Regions from separate parts of the Pseudoxanthomonas fibrivorans genome, predicted to be linked through region 2. Evidence: predicted binding sites of a transcription regulator. Region 2 holds the regulator's gene; each other region holds the start of a gene.
What was found. Region 2 encodes FliA, which starts transcription of late flagellar genes. Its sites were predicted from a motif close to TAAAGTTTNNCNNNCNNNGGCCGATAA; they were not measured.
Positions count from the first base shown of each region.

Region 1: a site for FliA is predicted at 2,621-2,647, ahead of ACA089_RS03815 (CheR family methyltransferase). Genes of this name have one in related genera too.
Region 3: a site for FliA is predicted at 2,654-2,680, ahead of ACA089_RS03875 (flagellar motor protein). Genes of this name have one in related genera too.

Region 1 covers NZ_JBGNUG010000001.1:816,006-821,289, reverse strand. Annotated here, with positions in the region: gene ACA089_RS03825 (hypothetical protein) at 1-90, shown strand, start outside; gene ACA089_RS03820 (methyl-accepting chemotaxis protein) at 158-2,530, shown strand; gene ACA089_RS03815 (CheR family methyltransferase) at 2,703-3,566, shown strand; gene cheD (chemoreceptor glutamine deamidase CheD) at 3,563-4,159, shown strand; gene ACA089_RS03805 (protein-glutamate methylesterase/protein-glutamine glutaminase) at 4,159-5,235, shown strand.
Region 2 covers NZ_JBGNUG010000001.1:956,664-961,947, forward strand. Annotated here, with positions in the region: gene flhA (flagellar biosynthesis protein FlhA) at 1-535, shown strand, start outside; gene flhF (flagellar biosynthesis protein FlhF) at 572-2,014, shown strand; gene ACA089_RS04540 (P-loop NTPase) at 2,001-2,894, shown strand; gene ACA089_RS04545 (RNA polymerase sigma factor FliA) at 2,891-3,634, shown strand; gene cheY (chemotaxis response regulator CheY) at 3,696-4,088, shown strand; gene ACA089_RS04555 (protein phosphatase CheZ) at 4,085-4,720, shown strand; gene ACA089_RS04560 (chemotaxis protein CheA) at 4,739-5,284, shown strand, end outside.
Region 3 covers NZ_JBGNUG010000001.1:828,763-834,046, forward strand. Annotated here, with positions in the region: gene ACA089_RS03860 (chemotaxis protein CheW) at 1-142, opposite strand, end outside; gene ACA089_RS03865 (ParA family protein) at 139-927, opposite strand; gene motD (flagellar motor protein MotD) at 942-1,892, opposite strand; gene ACA089_RS03875 (flagellar motor protein) at 1,905-2,645, opposite strand; gene ACA089_RS03880 (DUF6151 family protein) at 2,757-3,362, shown strand; gene ACA089_RS03885 (TIGR03862 family flavoprotein) at 3,359-4,627, opposite strand; gene ACA089_RS03890 (FKBP-type peptidyl-prolyl cis-trans isomerase) at 4,633-5,070, opposite strand; gene ACA089_RS03895 (DUF6164 family protein) at 5,159-5,284, shown strand, end outside.

The DNA.
Region 1 (5,284 bases), 140 kb from region 2:
TGCGTGATCGGCACCATCCAGCGCGACGCCAGCCGCGCCGAAATCGCGGTGACCTCGCCGTCGAACATCAAGCTCGCGACCATCAAGTGATCGCGGTGGCCCGGGCGCCCGCCGCGCCCGGGCCGGTCCTGTTGCCATGTACCGGGGGAATCGTTTCATGCATCGGCTGAAGAACCTCAAGCTCTCGCCCAAGCTCATGCTCGCGTTCGGGGTCGTGCTGGTCCTGATGGTGGTCCAGGGCGTAGGCGCCTATTACGGGCTCGCCTCGCTCAACCGCGCGACCACGCACCTTGCGGGCAACTCCATGGATTCGGTGTCCACGGCCGCCGAACTGCGCTCGCTGCTGGGCGAGTTCCGCATCTCCTCCTATCGCGGGCTGACCCGCGCGAGCGAGGCGGTCAAGCAGGACGCGCGCAAGGAATCGGGCGAGATCGCGGCGAGGATCGAGGCCACCTCGGCCGAGTACAAGAAGCTCATCACCACCGCGGAGGAGCGCAAGCTCCACGAGAAGTTCGTCGCCGCCTGGGCCGCGGCCAAGGGGTCCTACGATTCGGTCAACGAGATGGTCGACCTGGAGCTTCCGGACGACGCCATCGACACCTTCCTCGGCGAGACCTTCCAGCTGCACAGCGCGACCACGGGGGTGGTCGGCGACCTGATCGCGGAGGCCGACCGCCAGGCGACCACGGCCGGCGAGGAAGCCAGCTCGGCCTATGCCGCATCGGCGTCGCTGATCGTGATCATGCTGCTCGCCGGCATCGGCGGCGGCCTGGCCATCGCATGGCTGCTGGCCCGCGGCCTGACCCAGGCCATGCGCGAGGCGGTCGGCGTGGCGCACGACGTCGCCGGCGGCAAGCTCGACAGCCGGATCGACACCTCCCGGGAGGACGAGATCGGCGACCTGCTCAAGGCGATGCAGCGCATGCAGCACGACCTGCGCGAGCGGACCGAGCGCGACCAGAAGGTCGCCAGCGAGAACCTGCGCGTGCGCACCGCGCTGGACAGCTCCTCGATCGGCCTGATCATCACCGACCGCGACCTGGACGTGGTCTACACCAACCCCGCGCTGCGCGACATGCTCGACGGGTACGCGGAGCAGATCGTCACCGCGCTGCCGGAGATCGATCCGCAGCGTCCACTGGTGGGCCAGCCCGTCACCGTCCTCGAGCACGGCGGCAAGGTCCCGGCCGAGTTCCTGGCGCGCCTGGAGCGGGATGGCCGCGGCCAGCGCGAGATGCAGTACGGCACCGCCTGCTTCGCCCAGAACATCTCGGTCATCCGCGATGCCAACGGTGAAAGCGTGGGCACCGTCTGCGAATGGCGCGACCGCACCAACGAAGTGCACACCGAGCAGGAAGTGGCGCGGATCGTGCAGGCCGCCGCGGCGGGCGACCTGTCCGGCCGGATCGACACCGAGGGCAAGGAAGGATTCCTGCTGCAGCTGGCCCAGCAGCTGAACACGCTGCTCGAGGCCAATTCCGTCAGCCTGTCGGAGGTCTCGCGCCTGCTGACCTCGCTGTCGCAGGGCGACCTGACCGCGCGGATGGAAGGCGACTTCCACGGCGTGTTCGCCCGCATGCGCGACGACGCCAATGCCACCGCCGCGCAGCTGACCTCCATCGTCGGCCGCATCCAGGGCGCCTCGGCGGCCATCTCCACCGCCTCCACCGAGATCGCGTCGGGCAACAACGACCTGTCCCGCCGCACCGAGCAGCAGGCCGCCAACCTGGAGGAGACCGCCGCCTCGATGGAGGAGCTGACCTCCACCGTCAAGCAGAACGCCGACCACGCCCGCCAGGCCAACCAGCTGGCGGTCGGCGCGGCCTCCGTCGCCTCCCAGGGCGGCCAGGTCGTCGGCCAGGTCGTCACCACCATGGCCGACATCCAGGCCTCCTCGCGCAAGATCGCCGACATCATCTCGGTGATCGACGGCATCGCCTTCCAGACCAACATCCTGGCCCTGAACGCGGCCGTGGAAGCGGCCCGGGCCGGCGAACAGGGCCGCGGTTTCGCGGTGGTCGCCACCGAGGTGCGCTCCCTGGCCCAGCGCTCGGCGACGGCCGCCAAGGAGATCAAGAGCCTGATCGAGGACTCCACCGGCAAGGTCGCCAATGGCGCCGCGCTGGCCGACCAGGCCGGCAAGACCATGGGCGAGATCGTGGCCTCGGTGCAGCGGGTGACCGACATCATGGCCGAGATCTCGGCTGCCTCGCAGGAGCAGGCCGCGGGCATCGAGCAGGTCAACCAGACCATCGTGCAGATGGACGAGACGACCCAGCAGAACGCGGCGCTGGTGGAGGAAGCCACCGCTGCCGCGCGAGCCATGGAGGAACAGTCCGCCGGCCTGGCCCAGGCCATCGCCGTGTTCCGGATCGAGGAAGGCAGCGTCGCGGCCGCGGCGCCGCCGGCCCCCGCGCAGGCCACCACGGTCGCGTTCCCGGCGCGCAAGGCCGCCAGCCGGCCGGCCGCGCCGCGTCCGGCCGGCAACACCGCCACCATCCTGAACGAGGCCGACTGGGCCGAGTTCTGATCCTGTTCCAGTTGCGGCAATTCGAGCCCCGGCATGTCGCCGGGGCTTTTTTTTACGCCGTGCCCCGTGCCGGCGCCCGCGTGCACGGCATCAACTTCCGCCGCCGCGCGCCGATATTTCCAGCAGCGGGATGCTCCCGCACGGCCGCGCCGCCCTTCCACCCGGACCCGAGATGAGCGCCACCCACCTCCCGCATCCGCCCACGGACCACCGCGAGTTCCCGTTCTCCGACCGCGATTTCCGCCGGGTCTGCCAGATGATCCACGCCAGTGCCGGGATCGCGCTGGCGCCGGGCAAGCGCGACATGGTCTACGGTCGCCTCTCGCGGCGCCTGCGGGCGCTGGGCATGAACGACTTCGCCGCCTACCTCGACCAGCTCGAGGCCAGCCCCGACCACCCGGAGTGGCAGGCGTTCACCAACGCGCTGACCACCAACCTCACCGCGTTCTTCCGCGAACCGCACCACTTCGAGCGCCTGCATGCGCAGCTGCGCGACCTGTCCGGCGCCGGCCTGCTGCGCCTGTGGTCCTGCGCGGCCTCCACCGGCGAGGAGCCGTACTCGATGGCGATCACCGCCTGCGAGGCGTTCGGCACGCTCACCCCGCCGGTGCGCATCCTCGCCACCGACATCGACACCCAGGTGCTGGCGACCGCGCAGCGCGGCGTCTACGGCGTGGACCGCATCTCCGGGCTGGACGAAGACACGCGCCGGCGCTACTTCCAGCGCGGCACCGGCCCGAACGAGGGCCGCTGCCGGGTCAACCCGGCCCTGCAGGCGCTGATCGAGTTCCGGCCGCTGAACCTGCTCGCGCCACGCTACGACGTCGGCGGCCCGTTCTCGGCGATCTTCTGCCGCAACGTGATGATCTACTTCGACAAGCCGACCCAGCGCGGGATCCTGTCGCGGCTGGTCACGCAGATGGATGGCGGCAGCCTGCTCTACACGGGCCACTCGGAGAACTACCTGCATGCGGCGGACCTGATCCAGCCGTGCGGCCGCACCCTGTACCGGCGCAACCCGGCGGTGCGCGCATGAGCGGAGCTGCGCTGCACGCGGACGACGTGATGCGCTATCGCGACCCGCAGTTCAAGGTGCCCGCGGCCAAGCTGCTGCCGACCCAGTACCTGGTGGTCGACGACGGCACCGCGCTGGTGACCGTGCTCGGCTCGTGCGTGGCCGCCTGCATCCGCGACCCGATGCTGCAGCTGGGTGGCATGAACCACTTCCTGCTGCCGGACGGCAACACCGGCGACGGCGCCCCGGCGCGCTACGGCAGCTACGCGATGGAAGTGCTGATCAACGAGCTGCTCAAGCGCGGCGCCAGCCGCAAGCGCCTGGAGGCCAAGGTGTTCGGCGGCGCCAACGTGCTCAAGGGCTTCACCAGCAATCCGGTCGGCACCCGCAACGCGGAGTTCGTGATGGCCTACCTGGCCGCCGAGCGCATCCAGGTGGTGGCCGAGGACCTGCGCGGGATCCACCCGCGCAAGGTGTTCTTCTTTCCGCAGACCGGCAAGGTGATGGTCAACCGCCTGCCGCATGCGCATGACGCCGAGGTCGTGGCCGCCGAATCGGCGGTCCGGCAGCGCCTGTCGCGCACGCCGGTCAGCGGCGGCGTGGAGCTGTTCTGATGGCGAGGATCAAGGTACTGGTGGTCGACGATTCGGCGGTGGTGCGGCAGATCCTCACCGAACTGCTGTCCGGCGACCCGGAGATCGAGGTGGTGGGCTCCGCCGCCGATCCGCTGCTGGCGCGCGAGAAGATCAAGCGGCTCAATCCGGACGTGCTGACCCTGGACGTCGAGATGCCGCGCATGGACGGCCTGGCGTTCCTCGAGAACATCATGCGCCTGCGGCCGATGCCGGTCCTGATGGTGTCCTCGCTGACCGAGCGCGGCGCCGAGATCACCCTGCAGGCGCTGGCCCTGGGCGCGGTGGACTTCGTCACCAAGCCCAAGCTCGACGTGGCCCGCGGCCTGGGCGAGTACGGCGCCGAGATCGTCGCCAAGGTCAAGGCGGCCGCGCGTGCGCGGGTGCAGCCGCTGGCCAGGCCGGCGCAGAAGCTCGAGGCGTTGCCGGCGCGGGCCCCCGTGGCCACCGCCGCGCGCTTCCGCACCACCGACCGGCTGATCGCGATCGGCGCGTCGGCGGGCGGCACCGAGGCGATCCGCGTGGTCCTGGAACAGATGCCGCCGGATGCCCCGGCGATCGTCCTGACCCAGCACATCCCCGGCGGCTTCAGCCGCGCCTTCGTCGAACGCCTGGACCGGCATTCGCAGATGCTGGTGCGCGAAGCCGGCGACGGCGAGGCGATCCTGCCCGGGCACGCCTACCTGCCGCCCGGCGACCGCCACCTGCGGGTGATCCGCGACGGCGCCCGCTGGCGCTGCCGGATCGACGACGGGCCGCCGGTCAACCGGCACCGGCCGGCGGTGGACGTGCTGTTCCGCTCGGTTGCGCAGAACGCCGGCGCCAACGCGGTGGCCGCGATCCTGACCGGAATGGGCGACGACGGCGCCCGTGGCCTGCTCGAGCTGCGCCAGGCCGGCGCCTCGACCCTGGTCCAGGACGAGGCCACCAGCGTGGTGTGGGGCATGCCCGGCGCCGCGTTCAAGCTGGGCGCCGCGCAGGAGGTCCTGCCGCTGGACCGCATCGCACCCCGGCTGCTGGAACTGGCCGGCGCGCGCCCACTCGCGGCCACGGGCTAGGCGACCCGCGCGGTCCGGGCTGGCCACGCCGTGCGGGACGTGGCCGGCG
Region 2 (5,284 bases):
CCTGGCCAAGAGCGCGCCGAAGCTGGCCGAGGACCTCACGCCCAAGGCGCTGCCGCTGTCGGTGGTGGTGCGGGTGCTGCAGAACCTGCTGGTCGAGCGCATCCCCGTGCGCCAGCTGCGCAAGATCGCCGAATCGCTGGTCGAACACGGCGCGCACAGCCAGGACCCGGCGGTGCTGACCGCCGCGGTGCGCAACACGCTGGGCCGTTTCATCGTCCAGGAGATCGCCGGCGCCTCGCCGGAGCTGCCGGTGTTCACCCTGGCCGCGCCGCTGGAACGGGTCTTGCAGGATTCCGCGCAAGGCGCTTCCGGCGCCGCGCTGGAGCCCGGCCTGGCCGAGCGGTTGCAGCAGAGCCTGGCCGATTGCGCCGGCCGCCAGGAGGCGCGCGGCGAGCCGGCGGTGGTGCTGGTGCCGGCGACGGTGCGCGCCGCGCTTGCGCGGCTGGTCCGCCACAGCGTGCCCTCGCTGTCGGTGCTGGCCTACACCGAGGTGCCGGAAGACAAGCGGCTCAAGCTGGTCGGCACGATCAGCTGAAGCGATGACGGAACAGGTAGCGGGTAAGGAGCAGTCATGAAGATCAAACGATTCGTCGCCGCCGACATGCGCACCGCGCTGCGCATGGTCCGCGCCGAGCACGGCCCGGACGCGGTGATCCTGTCCAACCGCCGCACCGACGAGGGCGTGGAGATCGTCGCCGCCAGCAACTACGACGAGAACGCGGTGCAGAAGGCGCTGCTCGACGCGCAGCGCGCCGCCGAAGCCGAAGCCACCGCCGCGGCCGCACGGGCGGCGGCGCAGGCCGAGGCCCGGATCGCGGCGCGGCCGAATCCGTTCCTCGACGCCCTGCCGCCGGCCCCGCCGGTACAGGTGCAGGCACCGGCCCGCCCGGCACCGGATTTCGCCGCGGCGATGGCCGCCGCCCTGACGACCCCGACCGCGCTGGCGGTCTCCGCGCCGCCGGCCGAACGCGCCGCCATCCCGGAAGCGCCCGCGCCGATCGCCGACGCCCCGGCCATGGTCGCGCCCGCGCCCGCCGAGCCGGCACCCGCCGCCGCGCCCGCGCCGTCGCCGCTGGCCGCCGTGCCGGTACCCGCCACCCCCGCCAACGACGAGCAGCTGCTGGCCATGCGCGAGGAGCTGGCGCAGATGCGGCAGATGATCGAGCGCGAGATGCACCGCCTGACCGACGAGCGCCTGCGCGGCTCGCCGGTGCGGCTGCAGGCGATGGAGCTGATGGAGGACTACGGCTTCGACGCCGGCATCACCCGCGATACCGTGCTGGAACTGCCCGCCGACACCCCCGCCCACCGCGGCCGCGGCCTGATGCTGGGCCTGGTCTCGCGGCGGCTGCCGGTGTGCCCGGTCGACCCGCTCGAGCAGGGCGGCGTGATCGCCCTGGTCGGGCCGACCGGCGCCGGCAAGACCACCACGATCGCCAAGCTCGCCGCCCGCTACGCCGCCGAACACGGCGCGCGCAACGTGGCCCTGGTCACCACCGACACCGCCCGCATCGGCGGCCGCGAACAGCTGCACAGCTACGGCCGCCAGCTGGGCGTGGCCGTGCACGAGGCCGACAGCGACGCCGCGCTGATCCAGCTGCTGCAGCGCCTGCAGGACTACAAGCTGGTGCTGGTGGACACCGCCGGCCTGGGCCAGCGCGACCGCGCCCTGGCCAACCAGCTCAACTGGCTGCGCGCCGCCCGCGAGGTGCGGACCCTGCTGGTGCTGCCGGCCAACTCGCACTACGCCGACCTGGACGAGGTCGTGCGCCGCTTCGGCGCCGCCCGCCCGCAGGGCGTGGTCCTGACCAAGCTGGACGAGACCGGCCGCCTGGGCAGCGCCCTGTCGGTGGTGGTCGACCACCAGCTGCCGCTGACCTGGGTGACCGATGGCCAGCGGGTCCCCGACGACCTCCACCGCGCCAATGCCGCCAGCCTGGTCCTCCGCCTTGAAGATCTGCGGCGCGCGGCCGATAAGCCGAACATCCCGGAGCACGACCATGCCGTCGCGTGAGCACGCCGCCTTGAACCCCGCCCCCGCCAACCCGAACACCGCCACGCCGGGCCGCGCCGTGCGCAGCATCGCCGTGACCGGCGGCAAGGGCGGCGTGGGCAAGACCAACCTGTCGGTGAACCTGGCCGCCTCGCTGGCGGGCCTGGGCAAGCGCACCCTGCTGCTGGACGCCGACCTGGGCCTGGCCAACGTCGACGTGCTGCTGGGCCTGTCCCCGCAGCACACCCTGGCCGACCTGGTCTCCGGCCGCTGCGAACTGGACGAGGTCATCCTCGAAGGGCCCAACGGCATGCTGGTGGTGCCCGCCGCCTCCGGCCGCCGGCACATGGCCGAGCTGCAGCCGGCCCAGCACGTGGGCCTGGTCAACGTGTTCAACGACCTGCAGCGCGACCTGGACATCCTCATCGTCGACACCGCCGCCGGCATCACCGACAGCGTGCTGACCTTCTGCCAGGCCGCGCAGGACGCGGTGGTGGTGGTCTGCGACGAACCGGCCTCGATCACCGACGCCTACGCCCTGATCAAGGTCCTGTCGCGCGAGCGCGGCGTGGACCGGGTCCAGGTGGTGGCGAACATGGTGCGCAGCCCGGCCGAAGGCCGCGGCCTGTACGAGAAGCTCTCGCGCGTGTGCGAGCGCTTCCTCGGCGACGTCTCGCTCAACTTCCTCGGCGCGGTGCCGCAGTGCGACTGGCTGCGCCTGGCGGTGCAGCGCCAGCAGGCCGTCGCCACCGCCTACCCCGCCAGTCCCTCGGCCCGCGCCATCGCCGAGATCGCGCGGCGCGCGGCGCGCTGGGAAGCGCCGCTCGCCCCGCGCGGCAACATCGAATTCTTCGTCGACCGGATGCTCGCACAGGGTGCGCGGCAGGGAGCGGTGGCATGAACGCCTTGGCCGAATACCGCGCCGTCCAGCGCAGCGCCGCCGACGACGCCGTCACCCGCCACGCCGACCTGGTGCGCCGCATCGCCCACCACCTGGCGGCGCGCCTGCCGGCGAGCGTGGAGGTCGACGACCTGATCCAGGCCGGCATGATCGGCCTGATCGAGGCCTCGCGCAGCTACGACCCCGACCAGGGCGCCTCGTTCGAGACCTACGCCTCGATCCGCATCCGCGGTTCGATGATCGACGAGATCCGCCGCGGCGACTGGGTGCCGCGCTCGGTCCACCGCCGCGCCCGCGACGCCGCCTCCGCCATGCGCCAGGTCGAGCAGTCCACCGGCCGCGCCGCCACCCCTCAGGAGGTGGCCGCGCACCTGGACATGCCGCTGCCGGAGTACATGCGCCTGCTCGAGGACGCCTCGCGCGGCCAGGTCCTGAGCCTGGACTCGCACGTGGAGGACCACGGCGAAGTGACCATCCACAGCGGCGGCATGAGCCCGCAGCAGACCCTGGAACGCAGCGACTTCGGCCGCGAGCTGGCGGCCGCGATCGGCCTGCTGCCGGAGCGCGAGCAGCTGGTGCTGTCGCTGTACTACGAGCAGGAGCTCAACCTCAAGGAGATCGGCGCCGTGCTCGGGGTCAGCGAGTCGCGGGTCTGCCAGATCCACGGCCAGGCCGTGCTGCGCCTGCGCGGCCGCCTGTCCCAGTACGAATCGCGCGACGCCGGCCTGGAAGACGAATAGCCGGCCGCGCACCCGCCGCCCCACCCCGCACCACCGCAGAGCCACAGAACCGGAGCACGTAGTGAACAAGAACATGCGCATCCTGATCGTTGACGATTTCTCGACGATGCGCCGCATCGTCAAGAACCTGCTCAACGACCTGGGCTACAGCAACACCGCCGAGGCCGACGACGGCCACACCGCGCTGGCGGCGCTGCGCGCGGCCCCGTTCGACTTCGTGGTCACCGACTGGAACATGCCCGGGATGACCGGCATCGACCTGCTGCGCGCGATCCGCGCCGACGAGAAGCTCAAGACCCTGCCGGTGCTGATGGTGACCGCCGAGGCCAAGCGCGAGCAGATCATCGAGGCGGCGCAGAACGGCGTGAACGGCTACATCATCAAGCCGTTCACCGCGCAGACCCTGGAAGAGAAGCTCGGCAAGATCTTCGAGCGCCTGGCGGCCACCGCATGAGCGCCGTGGCCTGCAATGCCGCCGTGTCGCCCGAGCGGACCGCGCTGATCCAGCGCCTGCACGAGGCCCTGGACGCACTCGAGCGCGGCGACGAGAGCGCCATGCGCGCGGTGATCGACGCGCTCGCCTCGGCCCGCACCCGCCCGCTGGTGCAGGGCCTGGGGCGGCTGGCCCGCGAACTGAGCCAGGCGCTGGGCGAACTGCCGCGGCTGCCCGGCGACGACGGCCAGGCCGCCGAGCTGGACGACGCCTGCGCGCGCCTGGACCACGTGGTGGCGATGACCGAGCAGGCCACCCACCGCACCCTGGACCTGTCGGACCAGTGCCGCGACCTGCTCGAGGACGTGCGCATCGAGGGCGTGTCGGCACGCCAGGACGAAGTGCTGGACCGCGTGCGCCAGAACCTCACCGAGATCGGGCTGACCCAGAGCTACCAGGACCTGACCGGGCAGATCATCCGCCGCGTCGCCGGCATCGTGCGCAAGGTCCACGAAGGCTTCACCGCGCTCGGGCTGCCGCCGCGCGAGGAGCCGGCCGGCCCCGCGCTGGCCGGGCCGGCGGTCAGCGGCCTGGACCGGCATGCGGTCTCGCAGGACGACGCCGACGCCCTGCTGGCGGACCTGGGCCTGTAACACCATGGGAGTCGTGGCATGAGCGGGGTGACGCCGGAGATCGCGGCGGATTTCATCATCGAGGCACAGGAGATCCTGGACCGCCTCGGCGAGCAGCTGGTCGCGCTGGAACATGCGCCGGACGACCGCGACCAGCTCAATGCCGTGTTCCGCGGCTTCCATACCCTCAAGGGTGGCGCCGGCTTCCTCGGCATCCACGCGATGGTCGAGCTGTGCCACGCCGCCGAGGAAACCCTCGGCACCGTGCGTGCCGGCCAGGCCGCGCTCGAGGCGCAGCATTTCGACGCCGCGCAGCGTTCGCTGGACTGGCTGCAGTCGATGCTCGACGCGGTCGCCGGCGGCAGCGAACCGGCCCACGCACCGGCCGAACTGATCGCGCAGTTCAGCCTGGACACGGTCGCCGCACCCGCGCCGGCCGCGGCCGCGGCCGCGAAGGCGCCGGTGGCGGCGCCGGCCACGCCCGGCATGATCGACGACGACGAGTTCGAGGCCCTGCTCGACCAGCTGCATGGCGGCGCCGCGCCCGGCGCCGTGCAGGCCGCTCCCCCGGCCCCGGCGAAAGCG
Region 3 (5,284 bases), 130 kb from region 2:
GTACCAGGCGCGGCGGCAAGGCCGGAATGGAAGCGGCCGCCACGGGTGCGGGGACGGCGGCAGGGGGCGGGGCCGCGGCGACGGCCGGCGCCGGCACCAGGAGCTCGTCCAGGTAATCGTCGAGCACGGCGGCCGGAATCATGCGGCACGCTCCAGCGGCAGGGCGGCTTCCGCCTCGAGGATCCACTCCAGCGCGCGGCGGTAGCTCGACAGCGCGCGCCCCGGGTAGCCGCCTTCCTCGCCGACCGGCTGCACCAGCAGCTCGGCGTTGCACAGCCGGGTGTCGACCGGGATGGCGTCTTCCCAGACGCGCTCGCCGTGGTCGTCCTGCATCTTCCTGAGGGCCTCCTGGCCGGCGCGGGTGCGGCGGTCGTAGAGGGTCGGCAGGACCGAGACCGGCAGCGGACGGCGGCGCGAGCGCTCGACCATTTCCGCGGTCCGGCGCATGCCGGCCAGGCCATGCAGCGCCAGCGGCTCGGCCTGGGTCGGGATCACCACCCGGTCGGCGGCGGCCAGGGCGTTGATCATCAGCAGGCCCAGGGTCGGTGGGCAGTCGAGCAGGACGTAGTCGTGCTGGCCCGCATGGCGGGCCAGCGCCTGCGACAGGGCCAGCCCGAGGCCGGGCTGGTTGGCGCTGCGCCGTTCCAGGGTCGCCAGCGCGGTCTGCGCGCAGACGTAGGAAAGGTTGTCGATCGCGCTGCCGCGGGCCAGTGCCGCCAGCGGCTGCGGCGGCGTGGCGAACAGCTCCAGCACGCCTTCGGGCGCCGGCTCGGCGGGCACGCCGAACGCGCGGGTGAGGGAGGAATGCGGGTCGAGGTCGACCAGCAGCACGCGCTGGCCGCGCAGGGCCAGTCCGCGGCCCAGGGCCAGGGTGGTGGTGGTCTTGCCCACGCCGCCTTTCTGGTTGGCGATCGCCCACACGCGCATGGTTCGGTCCTTTCCTAGGGGTTTGCGCCGACCGCGACCGTGCCGGCGCCGGCAGCGGGCGGTGCGTCCATAGCCGATATCGGCGCCCCCGCCACGGTCTTGACCGCGTCCTGGGCCGGGGCGTCGTCGTCCGGGTTGGCCAGCACGATCAGGACCACGCGCCGGTTGCGGTTGCGGCCTTCCTGGGTGGCGTTGTCCGCGCGCGGGCGGAACTCGCCGTAGCCGACCATGGCCAGGCGTTCCTGGGCCACGCCCTGGCTGGCGAACAGGTGCACCACGCTGGCCGCGCGCGCGGCCGACAGCTCCCAGTTGGACGGGAACACCACCGTGTTGATCGGCTGGTTGTCGGTGTAGCCCTCGACCCGGACCGGGTTCGGGGTGTCGTGCAGCACCGCGGCGAGCTTGGACAGCACGCCGCGGGCGGAGAGGTCCAGCGTGGCCGAGCCGGTGTCGAACAGGATGTCGCTGTTGATCTCCACTTCCAGCCACAGGTCCGAGCGCTTGATCGTGATCAGCCTGGCTTCGACCAGCGAAGCCAGCGCGCCTTCCATCTGGGTGGCGATCTCGCCGAGCTGGCGGCGGGCGCGGCGCACGGCCTCGGTGCTGGTGACGTCCATCGGCTGGCCGGTGCGCATGTGCGAGGCCAGCGCCGGCAACAGGGTGGGGTTGGGGGCGGGCGAGGGCGCCGACGGGCCCTGCTTGGCGCCGGACTTGATCGGCGAGGGGCGGTCGAAATCGGCGCCCTGCAGCTGGTGGTTGCCGACCTGCACCGGGTTGATCGTGCGCGGCGCGCCGCCGAAGGCCGCGGTGAGCGCGTCGGCCATGACCCGGTACTTGCCTTCGTTGACCGAGGAGATCGCGTACATGACCACGAAGAAGGCCAGCAGCAGCGTCATCAGGTCGGCGTAGGGGATCGCCCACGCCTCGTGGTTGCCGTGTTCCTCGTGCTTCTTCTTGCGCGCCATCGCCTGCGGGCCTCAGTGCAGGAAGCCGGCGAGCTTGGACTCGATGTTGCGCGGGTTCTCGCCCTGGGCGATCGCGATCAGGCCCTCGATGATCATCTCGCGCTCGCCGGTGCGGCGGGCGATGACGCTCTTGAGCTTGGACGCCACCGGCAGGAAGAACAGGTTGGCCGAGGCGATGCCGTAGATGGTCGCGGTGAACGCGGCGGCGATGCCGTGGCCGAGCTTGCTCGGGTCGGCGAGGTTCTTCATCACCGCGATCAGGCCGAACACCGCGCCGATGATGCCCAGGGTCGGGGCGTAGATGCCCATGCCCTCGAACACCTTGGCCGCGGCCAGGTCCTGGTGTTCCTGGCCATCCAGGTCGATTTCCAGCATGTGCCGGATCTGTTCGGGCTCGACGCCGTCCACCAGCATCTGCAGGCCCTTCTTCAGGAACGGGTCGCCCTGTTCGGCCACCTGCTGCTCCAGCCCGAGCAGGCCCTGGCGACGGGCGATGTTGCTCCATTCCAGGATCTGCGCCATCAGCGCCTCGCGGTCGGCGGCCGGCGGCTTCATCACCCAGCCGGCGATGCGCAGGGCGCGCTTGAACACGGCGGGCGGGGTGTGGACGAAGATTGCCGCGATCGTGCCCAGGATCACGATCACGAACGCGGCAGACGACCACAGGGAGCCGAGGCCGGCGCCCTTGAGGATGCTTCCGCCGACCAGCGCGACCAGTGCCAGCAGCAGACCGACGAGGCTGAGGATGTCCATGGACCTCCGTATCGGCCCGATGTGAACGGACTTGAATCCCCCGGCCACGGCGCGCTTCGCGGTACCCTTGCCGCCAGCGCCCCGCGGGCGAAGGACAGGAAGGAATCCGCCATGTTGATGCCGTTGCGATGCCGGTGCGGCCAGGTCCGGGGCGAGCTCGACCTCGCCGGCGCCCATGCGCGGGCGACCTGCTACTGCCGTGACTGCCAGGCGTTCGCGCGTTTCCTCGGCGGCGACGGGCTGCTCGATGCGCGCGGCGGGACCGACGTGGTGGCCTCCGCCCCCGACGCGGTCCGGATCACCGCCGGCATCGAGCAGGTGGCCTGCATGTCGATGAGCCCCAGGGGGCTGCTGCGCTGGTATGCCGCCTGCTGCCGCACGCCCCTGGCCAACACCTCGCGCGATGCGAAGCTGTACTACACCGGCCTGGTGGCCGCGTGCCTGGATGCGGCCCCCGCGGCCGTCGACGAGGCGCTGGGCCCGCGCGACCGGATCGTGGCCAATGCGGGCTCGGCCACCGCGCCGGTCGAGTCGTCGATGCTGCGCTTCCTGGCCGGCGGCGTGCGCATCTTCGGCCCGGTCATCGGCGCGAGGCTGCGGGGCCGGCGCGCCGGGGCACCGTTCTTCGATGCGCAGGGCCGGCCGCTGCGCGAGCCGGAGGTCGTCAGCCGCGAGCGGCGCCAGGCCCTGCAGCGTGGCGGGCCGGCGGGCGCCTAGCGTCCGCTGTCCCGGATCCAGGCGGCGGCCGCGCGCCCCGCGCGCAGGCCGCTGGCGAAGCAGGCGGTGAGCAGGTAGCCGCCGGTCGGTGCTTCCCAGTCCAGCATTTCTCCGGCGCAGAACACGCCGGGCAGGGCGGTCGCCATCAGGGCATGGTCCAGCGCTTCCAGGCGCACGCCGCCGCCGCTGCTGATCGCCTCGTCCACCGGGCGCGGCGCGCGCAGCACCAGCGGCAATCGCTTCAGCGCATCCGCGACCCGGTCCATGTCGGCCAGCGCGTCCGCGGGCAGGACTTCCCTCAGCAGCGCCGCCTTGACCCCGTCCACCGCCGCCTGCCGGCGCAGGTGCTCGCTGAGGCTGCGACCGTCGCGGGGCTTGGCCAGGTCGCGACGCAGGCGCTGCGCATCGCGGCCGGGGACCAGGTCCAGCCACAGGGTGGTGGCGCCGTCGCGGGCGATGGCATCGCGCAGCGGCACCGACAGGGCGTAAACCAGGCTGCCCTCGATGCCGCCGGCGGTAGCCACGCATTCGCCCTGCAGCGCATGCTCCGTGCCGCCGGCGTCGCGCCAGTGGGCGACCACCGGCCGGACCGGGGCGCCGGCGTGGCGCCCGGCGAAGTGGGGACTCCAGCCGACGTCGAACCCGCAGTTGCTCGGCACCAGCGGCGCGACGTCGACGCCGCGCTCCCGCAGCAGGCCGACCCAGCCGCCATCGGACCCCAGCTGCGGCCAGCTCGCACCACCCAGGGCGAGCACCGTGGCCGCGGCATGCACCACGCGCCCGCCCTCGGGGGTGTCGAACAGCAGCGCACCCGCATCGTCCCAGCCGCGCCAGCGATGCTGGACGTGGAAGCGCACGCCCTGGTCCCTGAGCCGGCGCACCCAGCCGCGCAGCAGTGGCGCGGCCTTGCGGTCCAGCGGGAACACGCGGTCGGAGCTGCCGACGTAGGTGTCCACCCCCAGGCCGCGGGCCCAGGCGCGCAGGTCGTCGGGCGCGAAGTCCCGCAGCCACCCGGCCACGTCGCCCTCGCGCGGCCCGAAGCGGCGTGCGAAGCCCGGCATCGGCTCGGCGTGGGTCAGGTTCAGTCCGCCCTTGCCGGCAATCAGGAACTTGCGCCCGACCGAGCCCTTGCCCTCGAACAGGTCCACGTCCACGCCGGTGGCGCGGGCCGCTTCGGCGGCCATCAGGCCGGCCGGGCCGCCGCCGACGATGGCCACGCCAGGCAGGCGGGCGGCCACGGCTGGAGCGTGCGGGACCGGGGGCATGGCGTTCAGCGGGGCGTGACGTCGAGCAGTTCGACCTCGAACACCAGCGAGGCGTTCGGCGGGATCACGCCGCCCGCGCCCTTGCGTCCATAGGCCAGGGCCGACGGGATCAGCAGCGTGCGCCGGCCGCCCACGTGCATCCCCGCCACGCCGTCGTCCCAGCCGCGGATGACCTGGCCGGCGCCGAGCAGGAAGGTGAACGGCTCGCCGCGGTCGCGCGAGCTGTCGAACTTCTCGCCGCGCCGGTCGGGCGCGTGCTGGTCGTAGAGCCAGCCGGTGTAGTGCACGGTGACATCGCTGCCCGGCGAGGCGAGCGCGCCGGTGCCGACCGCATCGTCGATCCGCTGCAGTTCGGCCACGCTGCCGCCAGGCGGGATCGCATCGCTGCCCGGACCACAGGCGGACAGCAGGAGGGCGACGGACAGGCAGAGCAGGGCGGGCAGGCGGGACATGGATGATCCGGGGTTCGCGCGGGCGGCAAGGGTAACCGATGCGTCGCCCCGTTCCGGCACGGCGTTTATGATCGCGGGCATGGCCAAATTGCTGTTCAACCTGCGCAACGTGCCGGACGACGAAGCCGACGAGGTGCGCCAGCTGCTGACCGCGCACGGCGTGGACTGGTACGAGACCCGGCCGGGACCGTGGGGAATATCCACC